DNA from 4 places in the Kitasatospora sp. NPDC005856 genome. Region 2 is predicted to be linked to each of the others. Evidence: riboswitches for the same ligand, from Rfam matches in the RefSeq annotation. Region 2 holds a riboswitch; each other region holds the start of a gene.

Region 1 (3,372 bases), on a different contig from region 2:
GCGGAGGGCGTGCGGAAGGCGGGCGCGCGCCCCGTGGCGTCGGTGCTGCTGCTGAACCGGCTGGCGCGCCCCTGACCCCGACCGGCCGTGCGATGCCTGGTCAGGAGCGTGTTCGGGGTGGTGTGCCGATCCCGTGCGGTCAGTGTGCGGAGCGGAGTTCACGCCTTCGGGGGAGTGGCAAAACAGATAGATCTTCACTAGGGTCTGGCGTCAAACCTATTTTCCGGAATCTCATCCCATCAGGTGAGTCCGATGGAAGAAGGAGCCGGTCCCTTGGCCTCCCACCGCCGTCCCAAGCAGCCGAGCCGCGCGCGGATCTCCGTGCTCACAGCTGCCGCTGCGACCGCGGTCGCCCTCTCCGCCCAGGTGGCCGCGCACGCCGCGCCGCAGCCCAACAAGGCGGACGTCAAGGCGCAGATCGACCAGCTCCAGGAGGAGCAGGAGCAGTCGGCGGAGAAGTACAACGGCGCCAAGGAGCGGGCCGACCAGCTGCGCAAGCAGGCCGACCAGCTGCAGGACCAGGTGGCCCGCAGCCAGGAGCAGATGACCCAGCTCCAGGGCGGCCTCGCCGAGGTGGCGGGCGAGCAGTACCGCACCGGCGGCATCGACCCGTCCGTCCAGCTGATGCTCTCCTCCGACCCGTCCGGCTACCTGGAGAAGGCCTCCACCGTCCAGCAGGCCAGCACCAGCCAGGCCGAGGCGCTCAAGGGGCTGCTGGACCAGCAGCGCCGGCTGGACCAGGAGAAGGCCGAGGCGGCCGCCGTGCTCGCCTCGCTGGACACCACCACCAAGGACCTGAACCAGGCCAAGGCGGACGTCAACGCCAAGCTGAAGGCCGCCCAGGACCTGCTGAACTCGCTGAGCGCCGCCGACCGCGCCGCGCTGAAGGCCCAGCAGGCGCAGGACGACCGCGCCTCGCGGGGCAGCGAGCGGGTCGACCTCGGCAGTCTGCCGCCGGCCAGTGGCTACGCGGCCGTGGCGGTGTCCAAGGCGATGGGCAAGCAGGGCTCGCCGTACGTGTGGGGCGCCACCGGCTCGACCACCTTCGACTGCTCGGGCCTGATGGTCTGGGCGTACGGCCAGGCCGGCGTCTCGCTGCCGCGCACCTCGCAGGAGCAGGGCCACTACGGCACCCGGGTGCCGTCGCTGGACCAGGCCCAGCCGGGCGACCTGGTGATCTACGGCGGCGACATGCACCACGTCGGGATGTACATCGGCAACGGCATGGTGGTCCACGCGCCGCACACCGGTGACGTGGTGAAGGTGATGAAGGCCGACGCGATGTCGATCAACACCATCCGCCGGGTCTGACGGCCCGACACGCCCGAGGGGCTCCTCCGGGGCCTGTGAAAAGCGCCACCCCCCGCGTGGGGTGGCGTTCGGCTTCGCGCGCCCTTTCGTGACCACATGCCGAGAACCGATCAGCCTTCTGTGCGCCACTGGTCACCATCGGTCATATTCACAAAAGAACTTGGGAAATCTTCGGTCTTTTTTCTGACAAGGATTTGAACGGATCACGGTTCAGTTACTAGGGTCGTGCTCCGAACCACCGCACTGTCGATCGCCCAGCCAGGGTGGCGGCGGTGGTTACCGTCGAGTTCGCGAGGCAGCGGGGCAGGTCGAAGCGACTGCCCGACAGGGGAGCCCAGTGGTTGGGGGCGCTGCGGAGCGGAGCCGGGGAACCACGTTCCTCCGGGGTGAATCGGCGCCAGGTCGGCCGGTGGAACGGCCGTGAGGCGTCGTAGGGCATGCTTCCGGCCCGAACCCGTCAGCTCACCCGGTAGGCGGATGTAGGAAGAAGGAGTCCGCCTTCGTGGCGTCCCATCGTCGTCCCAAGCCCGCAGGCCGCGCCCGCGTCTCGATCCTGACCGGTGTCGCCGCGGCCGCCGTCGTCCTCTCCGCGCAAGGCGCCCACGCCGACCCGCAGCCGACCAAGGAACAGGTCAAGGAGCAGGTCGACCAGCTCAACGAGCAGGCCGAGGTCGCGACCGAGAACTACAACGCCGCCCAGTCCAAGCAGCAGGAGCTGGAGAAGCAGGTCTCCGGCCTGCAGGACCAGGTGGCCCGTCAGCAGGCCCAGGTCACCGAGCTCCAGGGCGGCCTGGCCGAGATCGCCGGCGAGCAGTACCGCAACGGGGGCATATCCCCGACCGTCCAGCTGATGTTCTCCTCCAGCCCGGAGAACTTCCTCGGTCAGGCCGACGCCCTGAACCAGGCCGGCAGCACCCAGAAGGGTCAGCTGAAGGAGCTCCAGGAGCAGCAGCGCAAGCTCGACCAGGACCGCAGCGAGGCCCAGGGCAAGCTCGCCGAGCTGGAGACGACCACCCAGCAGCTGAAGACCTCCAAGGAAGAGGTCCAGGGCAAGCTGAAGGCGGCCCAGGACCTGCTCAACACGCTGACCGAGCAGGAGCGCCAGGCGCTGCGCCAGGCCGAGGAGAAGGCCGCGGCCGACGCCAAGGCCAAGGCTGACGCCGCCGCCCAGGCCCAGCAGCAGGCCGACCGCGCCTCGCGCGACAACAGCCGCAGCGACCTCTCGGCCCCCACGACCACCGCTCCGGTGAAGGTGGCCCCCGGCAGCTCGCGCGGTGCCGCCGCGCTCGCGGCCGCCGCGTCCAAGGTCGGCAGCCCGTACGTCTGGGGCGCCACCGGCCCGAACTCCTTCGACTGCTCCGGCCTGATGGTCTGGGCGTTCAACCAGGCCGACGTGTCGCTGCCGCGCACCTCGCAGGCGCAGGCCGGGGCCGGCACCCGGATCGGTTCGGACATCTCCCAGGCCCAGCCCGGCGACCTGCTGATCTTCTACACCGACGCCCACCACGTCGGCATCTACGCCGGCAACGGCCAGGTGCTGCACGCCCCCAAGCCGGGTGCGTCGGTGCGCTACGAGGCGGTCACCAACATGCCGCTGGCCTCCATCGTGCGGGTCTGATCCCCGCTCGGACGCTTCCAGGCCCGGTCTCCCTCAGGGGAGGCCGGGCCTGCAGCTTTTCCCGGGGCTCTTCCTGCGGCTTTCCCCCCGAGTCGATCTGATGTCCGACAAGGGGTCGAATATTCGGGTTGGTGGGGGTTTGGACTCGCCTGCCCGGACTCGCTAACGTCTGCCACCGGACTCCCGCTCGACGGCCGCCCCTCCCGGTGCGGCGGCGGGGGCCGCACCGCAGGATTGGAGCCGCTGCCGCCATGCCCGTGCACCGCCGTTCCCAACTGCTCACCCGGGCGCTGGTGCTGACCGCGGCCGCCGCCACCGCCCTGGGCGTGGCCGCCGGAGGCAGTGCCCAGGCCGCCCCCGGCAGCCCGGACCCGGGCGACCGTCAGGACGTCAAGACGCAGGTGGAGCAGCTGTACGACGAGGCCGAGCAGGCGTCCGAGCGG
Region 2 (3,372 bases):
TCGGCCAAGAGCCGTCCACGGGCGGTCCACGGGCGGTCCACTGACCGTCCACGGACAGGCCATGAGCCGTCCATGACGGTTCCCGGCCGGTCGACGGGTCGTCCACGGAGTGTCGGCACGACGGCCGCGGTCGGGCGCACCGGATACGGTCGGTCCATGCCAGCTCAGCCCGACCCCGCCCGGCCCGCCGCGACGCCGTCCGACGCCCCCGCCCAGGCCTCCGCCCCGCAGCTGTTCACCTGGGAGTTCGCCTCCGACCCGTACCCCGCCTACGCCTGGCTGCGCGAGCACGCCCCGGTGCACCGCACCACGCTGCCGAGCGGGGTGGAGGCCTGGCTGGTGACCAGGTACGCGGACGCCCGGCAGGCGCTCGCGGACAGCCGGCTGTCGAAGAACCCGGCGCACCACAGTGAGCAGGCGCACCGCACCGGCCGGGTGGGCATCCCGGGGGAGCGGCAGGCGGACCTGATGACCCACCTGCTGAACATCGACCCGCCGGACCACACCCGGCTGCGCCGGCTGGTGTCGAAGGCGTTCACCCCGCGCCGGGTGGCCGAGTTCGAGCCGCGGGTGCAGCAGCTCACCGACCGGCTGATCGACGGCTTCGCGCAGCGCGGTTCGGCGGACCTGATCCACGAGTTCGCCTTCCCGCTGCCCATCTACGCGATCTGCGACATGCTCGGGGTGCCGGCCGAGGACCAGGACGACTTCCGCGACTGGGCCGGGATGATGCTGCGACACACGAAGCCGGGACACGGCAGTGGCCAACGCGGCGGCGTGGGGCGGGCGGTGAAGCGGATGCGGGCGTACCTGCTGGAGCTGATCCACCGCAAGCGCGCGGACCTCGGGGACGACCTGATCTCCGGTCTGATCCGGGCGGGCGACCACGGCGAGCACCTGACCGAGAACGAGGCCGCGGCGATGGCCTTCATCCTCCTGTTCGCGGGCTTCGAGACGACCGTGAACCTGATCGGCAACGGCACGTACGCCCTGCTGCGCAATCCGGAGCAGCGCCGGTTGCTGCAGGAGTCGGTGGCCCGCGGGGAGAGCGCGCTGCTGGAGACCGGCATCGAGGAACTCCTGCGCTACGACGGGCCGGTGGAGCTGGCGACCTGGCGGTTCGCGACCCGTCCGCTGACCATCGGCGGGGTGGACATCCCGGTCGGCGATCCGGTGCTGGTGGTGCTCGCCGCGGCGGACCGCGACCCGGCCCGGTTCGCGGACGAGAACACCCTGGACCTGGCCCGAACGGACAACCCCCACCTGGGCTTCGGGCACGGCATCCACTACTGCATCGGCGCTCCGCTCGCCCGGCTGGAGGGCCGTGCCGCGCTGGCCACGCTGCTCTCCCGGCTGCCGGATCTGCGGCTCGCGGAACGCCCGGAGGATCTGCGGTGGCGCGGCGGTCTGATCATGCGTGGGCTGCGCGAACTTCCGGTGGAATTCAGCCCGGAGAACCGCTCTCCGCACGCTCCTCCGCACACTCCTCCGCGCACCCCTCCGGAGGCCTCTCCGAACGCTCCCGCCGCGCCCGCGACACGCTGAGGTCGCGCTGACGGGACGTCGCGAATCGCCTGCTGGCGGGGGTGTGAACAACCATCAATCCGGACATAACACCGCCGTTGGTAGGCGATCGAGCACAGGCCGTAATTATCGTGTGATATCGACGATATGAGCTTGTGATTGGTCTGAAGATCTGTCTACTCTCCCTGGAGTTCGCAGCTGCGGACCTCGTACGCGGAACGCCGAGTCCTGCCCGCCGCGCCACGGGAAACCGACCAGAACCCTGGGCAGGGGCGGGGGAACCAGGTTTTTTGCCGTCTCCCCACGGCTTGGGGTGAAGCCGCCCGAGCGGAACGTTTCCGCATACGGCGGCCGGGCCACCTCCCGGTCCGAACCCGACAGCTCACCTCGCAGGCGTGCGGAGAGGGACCTCTTCATGCTGTTCGTTGGAACTGGCCGTCACCGTCGTCGCACCCAGGCCGAGAAGGCCATCGCCGTCGCCGGTGTGGCCGGCGTCGGACTCGCGATGCCGCTCCTCACCGCCACCGGCGCCTCCGCGGCCCCGGCCTCCACCTGGGACGCCGTCGCCCAGTGCGAGAGCGGCGGCAACTGGAGCATCAACACCGGCAACGGCTTCTACGGCGGCCTCCAGTTCACCTCCAGCACCTGGAAGGCGTACGGCGGCACCGCCTACGCGCCGCAGGCCAACCAGGCCAGCAAGGGCCAGCAGATCTCGGTCGCCGAGAAGGTGCTGGCCTCGCAGGGTCCGGGCGCCTGGCCGGTCTGCTCCCAGAAGGCCGGTCTGACCAAGGGCGGCGCCCCGGCCGCGGTCGACACCTCCTCGGACGCCAAGCCGCAGTCCGCCCCCAAGCAGCAGACCCCGAAGCCCGCCGCCAAGCCGGCCGAGAAGCCGGTCGCGCAGCAGCCCGTCGCCCAGAAGCCGGCCCAGAAGCCCGCCGCGCAGCCGGTCCAGCAGGCCGCCCCGCAGCAGCAGGCGCAGCCGCAGGCCCCGGGCTTCTCCGGCAAGGCCGGCTGGGACGCCGACGCCAAGGTGTACTGGTACCAGAACAACGGCGCCTGGTACTGGACCAGCCACCAGGGCGTCTACCAGCAGTACGCCGGCCAGGCCGCCGCCCAGCCGCAGTACGCCCCGCAGGCCGCGCAGTCGGCCCCGCAGGCCGCCGGCCACGACTACACCGTCCGCGCCGGTGACACCCTGTCGACCATCGCCACCGCCCAGGGCGTGTCCGGCGGCTGGCACGCGCTGTACGAGCAGAACCACGCCACCGTCGGCGGCGACCCGAACCTGATCATGCCCGGCCAGGTGCTGCACTTCGGCTGAGCCGGCCCGCCCGACGCCGGCCCGCCCGACGCCGGCCCGTAGCGCCCGCGATCGCAAGCCGCGGCCGTGCCCGCGGCCGCAAGCCGCGCCCGCCGACGCGCCCGGCGCCGGCGCCGCCTCACCCCGCCGTCCGAAGGGGACCGGTCCTACCGGTCCCCTTCGTCCGCATTCGCCCGCTCCGGTGGGACAAGCTGGGACAAGCAGGTGAACTACCGGTGGGTAGTGGGGCCACACGCTGAGACGGGACCGAGGCGGACGTGGCCCCGGGAGCCCGGGCGGTTAGGCTCTGGTCGTAACGACTCCGCAATCGTCCTGCTGACAGCACCACCGTCAGACCGGACCCTGCTTCCGCAAGGAGATGCCTCGTGCCGTCCATCGATGTCGTCGTAGCCCGTGAGATCCTCGACTCGCGCGGCAACCCCACGGTCGAGGTCGAGGTCGGCCTCGACGACGGCAGCACGGGTCGTGCCGCTGTGCCGTCGGGTGCCTCCACCGGTGCCTTCGAGGCCCTGGAGCTGCGCGACGGT
Region 3 (3,372 bases), on a different contig from region 2:
CGGCCTCCTTCGCGGGCCGGACTCCCCCTGGGTCGGGCTCCTTCGCGGGCCGGACTCCTTCGTGGCCCGGCCTGCTACGCGGGCCAGGTGCGGAGGCCGGTGGTGAGGATGGCGATGAGCCGGTCGTGGGTGGTGGCGAGGTCCTCGGCGAGCTGGAAGGCGCCCGCGGTGGTGAGGGCGGCGAAGCCGTGGGCGAGGGAACGGACGGTGCGGGCGGCGTGGATCGCCTCGGAGCCGTCGAGGCCGTACTCCCGCAGCACGGCGACGATCACGCCGACGAGCCGGGCGGCCGCGTGGGCCAGCTCGTCGTCGGGCTGCGGGGCCTGCGGGAGGGCGCTGTAGCGGTGCGGGTGCTCGGTGGCGTACGCGTGGTAGGCGCGCATGACGGCGGCGACGGCGTCGTCCCCGCTGCGTCCGACGGCCGCGGTGGCCAGCCGGTCGGCCAGGTCCCCGGTGACCCGGACGGCGATCAGTCGCCGCAGTTCGGCCAGGCCGCCGCTGACGTGCTTGTACAGAGAAGGGGTGGCGACCCCGGCCCGGGCGGCGACGGAGGCCAGGGTGAGGGCCTCGGCGCCCTGCTCGTCGATGAGGGCGAGGGCGTGGTCGACGACCTGCCCGGGGGTCAGTCCTACGCGGGGCATGGGTTCGGTCTCTCCGTACGTACGGCGTCGGGTGGGTCGGACGGGGTGGGTCGGGGCTCAGCCGAGCTCGGCCAGGAACGGCAGCAGGGCGTCCGCGGTGGCGGTCGGGTTGTCGGCCATCGGATAGTGCCCGGACCCCTCGATCATCGCCTTGCGAGCGCCGAGCGCGGCGGCCTGCCGGTCGGCGACGAGCTCCGGCTTCGGGAAGTCGGGGTCCTTGCTGCCCATGACCACCAGCGCCGGGCACCGCACCGCGGCCGTCCAGCCGACCGGCGCCGAGTCGCCGTGGACCTGCCCGCGGACGGCGGCCTTGCGCCCCGGGGTGCGCAGCGCGGCGACCAGCCCGTCCACGTACGCGTCGAAGTCGGCGGGCTTGGCGCCCGGGAAGGCCATCCGACGCAGGTAGAAGCCCCAGGAGGCCGGCCAGTGGACGAGGGCGACGCCCATCAGGCCCATGACGGTGCGCATGAGGGCGCCCGGCGGCGGGTTCTCGACGAAGGCGTCGATCAGCACGATCCCGGCGACCCGCTCGGGCGCGTCCCCGGCGGCCTTGACGACGGTCGCCCCGGTGTAGGAGTTCCCGGCGAGGACGGCGCGCTCGATGCCGAGGTGGTCGAGCAGGGCGAGGACGTCGCCGGCGACGGCGGCGGGGCCGTAGTCGTCCCACGCGACGGAGGACTCGCCGAAGCCCCGCAGGTCCATGGTGACGACGCGGTGGCCGGCGGCGACGAGCAGTGGGCGCAGGTGCCGGTACGCGGCCCGGCTGTCGAGCATGCCCGGGAGCAGGACGACGGGGGTGCCGTGGCCCTGCCGGGTGTCGTCGAAGGCGACCCGGCCGCCGGGAACGGTCAGGTACTGGGTGCTCGGGGTGATGGTGCCGTTCATGGTGGTCCTCCTCGGGCCGCCGGTGCGGGACGTCGGCGGTGAGTGCCGATAGCCACAAAGCTAAGGCTAATAGCCTTAGCCGTCAAGCGGTCGGCCGTGGAGCGGTCACGCTCCCTCCACCTTGAACGGGTCGTGCTCGCTGAGCAGCTTCTCCAGCCGGGCCTGGTCCACCCGGGTGACCATCTCGTTGGACTCCTGCCGGTCCCGGATCACCTTCGCCAGCGTGAACGCGGAGGTGACGGTGTAGAGGAGGCCGATCCCGAGGAAGGCCCTGGTCCAGCCGCCGACCGGCAGGTAGGCGATCCCGGCGGCGAGGGCGGTGGCCGACAGGGCGAAGGAGAGGACGGCCTGGATGTGGTACGCGGCCGTGGTGCGGGTCTGCATCGGTGCGCTCATGGCGTCAGGATGCGGCCGTCCGGAGGGGGCGCACATGAGTAGCGGTACTCAGATGGGGCTGTGTACGGGAGGCCGGTTCGGCGGTGTCGTTCGTTGACGTCCGATCACTTTGCCCTAGGCTGCTCCGAACGGATGGCTTGGAATCGGAGCCTCCTAGGATTAACGTTTGATAACGCAGCGCGGTTGTCAACGCCGTACCCAGACGGCACCGTGCGCCGTCGCCTAATCCCGCGGACCCGCCTCCGGGCAGGTCGGGGAGCCGGGGAACCACGTTCCTTGGGGTGAATCGGCGGGGCCCCGGCCCGGCCGTAGGAGACCTTCCTGCTCCGAACCCGTCAGCTAACCCGGTAGGCGCGAAGGAAGGAAAGGAGCGCGCCTCCCGTGGCGTCGACGCACACCCCGGCACACCCGGCCGGCTTCGCAGCCGGTACCCAGCTCCTCGACCACCCCGGCACGGACGGCCCCGAGGCCTTCGGCCCGGAGGGCTTCGCCACGGAGGTCGAGACCAACCGGCACCGGATGCCGCGTCAGACCCGCGGAGCCTCCCCGCTGCTCGGCGTCACCGCCGTCGCCGCCACCCTGGGCGCCACCGGCTTCGCCTCGGCGACCCCGGCCGCCGCCCCCGCCGTCGAGGTCCCGGACGAGACTCCCGTCGCCCTCTCCGCCGACCCCGGCCTCGCGCTCGCCGCCCGCATCCAGAACCAGGCCGACAGCCAGCGCACCGCCGCCGAGGAGACCGCCCGGCTCCAGGCCGCGCAGGAGGCGGAGGCCAAGGCCGCCGCCAAGGAGGCCGAGGCCAAGCGCGCCGCCGAGGAGGCCGAGCGGGCCCAGGCCGCCGCCCTCACCCTCCCGGTGCAGGACTACCGGCTCTCCGCCCACTACGGCCAGAGCGCCCGCTACTGGGCCAACCTGCACACCGGTCTGGACTTCGCCGCCGACACCGGCACTCCGGTCCACGCGCTCGGCCAGGGCACCATCACCTCGGCCGGCTGGGCCGGCTCGTACGGCTACCGGATCGTCGAGACCCTGCCCGACGGCACCGAGATCTGGTACTGCCACCTCTCCTCGATCACCAAGGGCTCCGGCAAGGTCGCCGCCGGCCAGCAGATCGGCAAGGTCGGCGCGACCGGCAACGTCACCGGCCCGCACCTGCACATGGAGGTCCGCCCCGGCGGCGGCGCCCCGGTCGACCCGGAGCCCTGGCTCCAGCAGCGCGGCCTCAACCCCTGACCCACCCGCGACAGGCCCGGCGCACCCGCGCAGTGGCCCGACGCGCGCGCGAGGTCCGACGCACTCGCACGAAGGCCCCCGGCCCCGGAGCAGCCGCTCCGGGGCCGGGGGCCTTCGCCGTGCGGTCTCACTCCTCGGCGGGCAGCTGCGCCAGGTACGCCTCGATCTCCTCCTGGCCCGGCTCCGGCGCCAGCTCCGGGAACTCCGTCACCAGCAGCCG
Region 4 (3,372 bases), on a different contig from region 2:
GGAATCGCCGAGAACCTGATCACCCGCTTCAACTACCCGGGTGCCGCGCTCAAGCTGCTGCAGGAAGGGCGGATGCAGCCGACCGTCATGGTCCTGGTGCGTCCCTCGCCCGCGCTGCCGCAGGACACCGAGTGCGAGGACATCCCGAACGGCCCGCAGTCCGACACCTACTTCACCAAGGACGTGCCCTCGGCGATCCAGGCCAGCTACCGGGTCTCCTCGGACCCGCAGGCCTGGGCCTTCATGGGCAACTCGACCGGTGGCTACTGCGCGCTCAAGCTGGCCATGCGCCACCCGGACGTCTTCCCGACCGCCGTCGCGCTCTCCGCCTACTACGACGCGGCCGACGACCCGACCACGGGTGACCTCTTCGGCGGCAGCAAGCAGCGCCGCGACGAGGCCAACCTGATGTGGCGGCTGAAGAACCTGCCGCAGCCGAAGGTGTCCGTGCTGCTGGCCGGCACCAAGAAGGGGGACGGCAACTACCGGCAGGAGACCGAGGCCTTCGTCAACGCGGTACAGAGCCCGATGAAGGTCTCGTACAGCATGCTGGACAACGGCGGCCACAACTTCGAGACCTGGAGCGCCCTGCTGCCCTCCTCGCTGGAGTGGCTGTCCCAGCACCTCAAGGTGCCGAACCAGACCGTCTGAACGGACCCGGCCGAGCCTGACCGGCCGAATGATCGAACCCCCGGAGCCTCAGCCCCGGGGGTTCGATCATTCAGGTCGTCCAGGTCGTCCAGGTCGTCCAGGTCGTTCAGGAGCCGTCCGGCCCCGTCCGGCGGTCCCAGCGCTCAGGCCACCCGCTCCAGCGTCCCGGTGTGCAGCTCGCCGACCCGGCCGCCCTCGCCCTCGAAGGTCCAGAAGGCCCGCACGGTCAGCTTGCCGAGGTCCATCACGTGGCTGACGGTGATCCCGCTCTGTTCGGTCCAGCTGACGAAGTAGATCTCGGGCGCGACCTCGGCGACGTGCAGCCGCACGTCCTCCCACTGGCCCGCGGACTCGCCGAGGCCCTCCCAGCGCAGCCGCGTGCCGTCGGCCGAGTAGGTGTTGCGGAAGGCCGCGCCGTTGTCGGCCTGGAAGAGGTAGGTGCGGCCGGCGAAGGCGGGCAGGGGCGCGGTCATGGTGGGGCGGGTCCTCGTCTCTGTCAGGTCGTGGCGAGCATCCGGTCGGGCTCGCCGCTCTTGTGCACGGCGGATGATGTCCGACCTCCAATTTATCCGACCGGGTGCACTCGGTCAGGCAGTCGCCACGGTACGGTCCGCCATCACGCGGCCGCCCGGGTGTGCGACCGGCACATGGGCAGGGCCGCACACCGCTCCTGCCGCCCGGCCGGCTGGGTGATCCCCGTCCTACTCCTCCCGCCCTGTCCGTGATCAACTCGGCTGCCACGCAGCGTCGTTGATCGACACCGCTGTGAGCTGCGCGACAACCCGCCCGGCCGAGTTGTCCGCTCACGTACGGCCTGCCTAGCCTGCAACGGTCGTCCGCCCTCGCGGACCCCGCCGCCGGGACGCCGAGTCCTGTCCACCCGTGGGCGGGTCACCGAGCACCACAGCGGACGGGAGCGGGGGAACCAAGGTCAGCGCCCGGCCCGTACGCCCCTGCGTACGGGCCGCGGCTAGGGGTGAAGCCGCTCCCCAGGTGGCCGGGCAGCCTCAGCCCGAACCCGACAGCTCACCTCGCAGGCGTCGCAGAGGTCACCCCCATGCCCAAGCCTGCCGGCTCCATGCCGCGGCCCGCGCTCGCGCCCGCCCGCCGTCGCGGTCCACGCCACGCCCGTCCGTCCCGCCGCGGCCGCAACGCCGCCCTCGCCGCCACCGGGGCGCTCGCCATCAGCGGTGCCGGTCTGCTCGGCCTGTCGTCCGTCAGCGGGGCCCAGGCCGTCACGGCGCCGACCGTCACGGCGCCGACCGTGACCGCGCCGACCGTGACCGCCGTGCCGACGGTCTCCGCGCCGACCGTCACCCAGGACCGGCTCGGCCCCGCCACCATGGTCGCGGGCAAGGCCACCGCCGCCTCGCTCGGTCTGCACTCCTCGGCCTGCGTCACCGCGAGGACTGTCGGCGTGGGCGTGCGCGACGCGCGCGGCAACAACCTCGACTTCCCCGGCAAGGCCTCCGACGTGCAGATCTGCCCGAGCGGGTTCGACTTCACCAGCGGCGCGCGTGCCCTGCCTGCCGGGACGTACACCCGGTTCGGCTTCTGGCAGGACCTCGGCGGCACCTGGCACAACCTGTCCTCGCAGCGGCTGGTGGTCTCGGCGGCCGGGACGTCCACGCCGACCCCGACCCCGACCCCGACCCCGGCCCCGACCCCGGCCCCGACCACCGATCCGACGACCAAGCCGACCACGCCGAACCCGAGCACCGCGGCGCCGTCATCCCCGGTCGCCGGCAAGTCGCTGACCTGGTCGGACGAGTTCAACGGCGCGATCAGCTGGGGCCGGCGCTGGGTCGGCGACAAGAGCACCGCGTACCGGTACGCCAATCACAACCCGGGCGACAACAAGCTCGACTGGCTGAACAGGAACAACGTCAGCGTCGCCAACGGGGTCGCCACCTTCACCGCCACGCCCGGCGGTCCGGCCCTGGAGAACGGCAAGCGGTCCTGGAACACCGGCTTCCTGACCACCGAGGGTTCCGACGAGGGCTTCCAGGTCAGGACCGGCGACTACGCCGAGACCCGGGTCGAGCTGCCCGCCGACAGCGGCGCCTGGCCGGCCCTGTGGACCTGGAAGAACGGCAACGGGGAGATCGACTCATTCGAGTACCACCCCGACAACCCGAACCTGCTGGAGCTGACCAACCACGTCAACCCGGGCAATGCCAGATACCACACCGACGCGAGCGCCGTCGCGAAGGGCCGGTGGGTGACCATCGGCACCCACTACGGCGCCAATTCGGTGGACTGGTACGTCAACGGCGTCAAGGTCTTCTCGGACGGCAGGGGCGTCGGCGCCAACTGGTCGGCGTACCTGATCCTCAACCTCTCCGTGTCTGCGGGGCAGTACCATCCGGCGCCGCAGGGGGCCGCCCCGATCACGTTCGCCGCCGACTACGTCCGCGTCTTCCGGTAGGACCGGGGTCACCGCCGGGCCGGTCCCGCCGGTCGGCCCGGTCCCACCGGCGGGATACGGCCGGTTCAGGCGCCGGCAGCCGTCTCTGCCACCGTGATGTCGAACGGCTGCCGGTTGTCGTCCTCGTTCCGGTCGTCCGCGCTGCGCACCGTGACCGAGCCGCCGCTCAGTCTGCCCACCGGCAGCTCAGGGTCGAGCCGGACCGGGACGAGCGCGGTCGCGCTGCGCCCCTCCCGCAGCCCGGCGCCGAACACGCACCGCACGACGCGGCCGTGGCCCGTCACCCGGCAGTC

What was found. A riboswitch is a leader RNA that binds a small molecule or an ion and turns the genes downstream of it on or off. The one in region 2 is predicted to bind cyclic di-AMP.
Region 1: it holds a riboswitch for cyclic di-AMP, as region 2 does, so the genes downstream of both, ABZ449_RS34025 (NlpC/P60 family protein) here and ABZ449_RS34760 (transglycosylase family protein) in region 2, are expected to answer to the same signal.
Region 3: it holds a riboswitch for cyclic di-AMP, as region 2 does, so the genes downstream of both, ABZ449_RS20015 (M23 family metallopeptidase) here and ABZ449_RS34760 (transglycosylase family protein) in region 2, are expected to answer to the same signal.
Region 4: it holds a riboswitch for cyclic di-AMP, as region 2 does, so the genes downstream of both, ABZ449_RS01530 (hypothetical protein) here and ABZ449_RS34760 (transglycosylase family protein) in region 2, are expected to answer to the same signal.

The regions. Positions count from the first base shown of each region.
Region 1 covers NZ_JBEXWT010000085.1:36,218-39,589, forward strand. Annotated here, with positions in the region: gene ABZ449_RS34015 (NYN domain-containing protein) at 1-75, shown strand, start outside; gene ABZ449_RS34020 (NlpC/P60 family protein) at 274-1,311, shown strand; cyclic di-AMP (ydaO/yuaA leader) riboswitch at 1,650-1,803, shown strand; gene ABZ449_RS34025 (NlpC/P60 family protein) at 1,814-2,929, shown strand; gene ABZ449_RS34030 (NlpC/P60 family protein) at 3,181-3,372, shown strand, end outside.
Region 2 covers NZ_JBEXWT010000091.1:8,150-11,521, reverse strand. Annotated here, with positions in the region: gene ABZ449_RS34765 (cytochrome P450) at 157-1,545, shown strand; cyclic di-AMP (ydaO/yuaA leader) riboswitch at 1,767-1,934, shown strand; gene ABZ449_RS34760 (transglycosylase family protein) at 1,940-2,845, shown strand; gene eno (phosphopyruvate hydratase) at 3,211-3,372, shown strand, end outside.
Region 3 covers NZ_JBEXWT010000031.1:18,065-21,436, reverse strand. Annotated here, with positions in the region: gene ABZ449_RS20030 (WHG domain-containing protein) at 75-641, opposite strand; gene ABZ449_RS20025 (alpha/beta hydrolase) at 699-1,526, opposite strand; gene ABZ449_RS20020 (YiaA/YiaB family inner membrane protein) at 1,632-1,922, opposite strand; cyclic di-AMP (ydaO/yuaA leader) riboswitch at 2,132-2,290, shown strand; gene ABZ449_RS20015 (M23 family metallopeptidase) at 2,304-3,152, shown strand; gene ABZ449_RS20010 (hypothetical protein) at 3,280-3,372, opposite strand, start outside.
Region 4 covers NZ_JBEXWT010000001.1:357,136-360,507, forward strand. Annotated here, with positions in the region: gene ABZ449_RS01520 (alpha/beta hydrolase-fold protein) at 1-651, shown strand, start outside; gene ABZ449_RS01525 (MoaF N-terminal domain-containing protein) at 795-1,124, opposite strand; cyclic di-AMP (ydaO/yuaA leader) riboswitch at 1,541-1,706, shown strand; gene ABZ449_RS01530 (hypothetical protein) at 1,709-3,079, shown strand; gene ABZ449_RS01535 (hypothetical protein) at 3,145-3,372, opposite strand, start outside.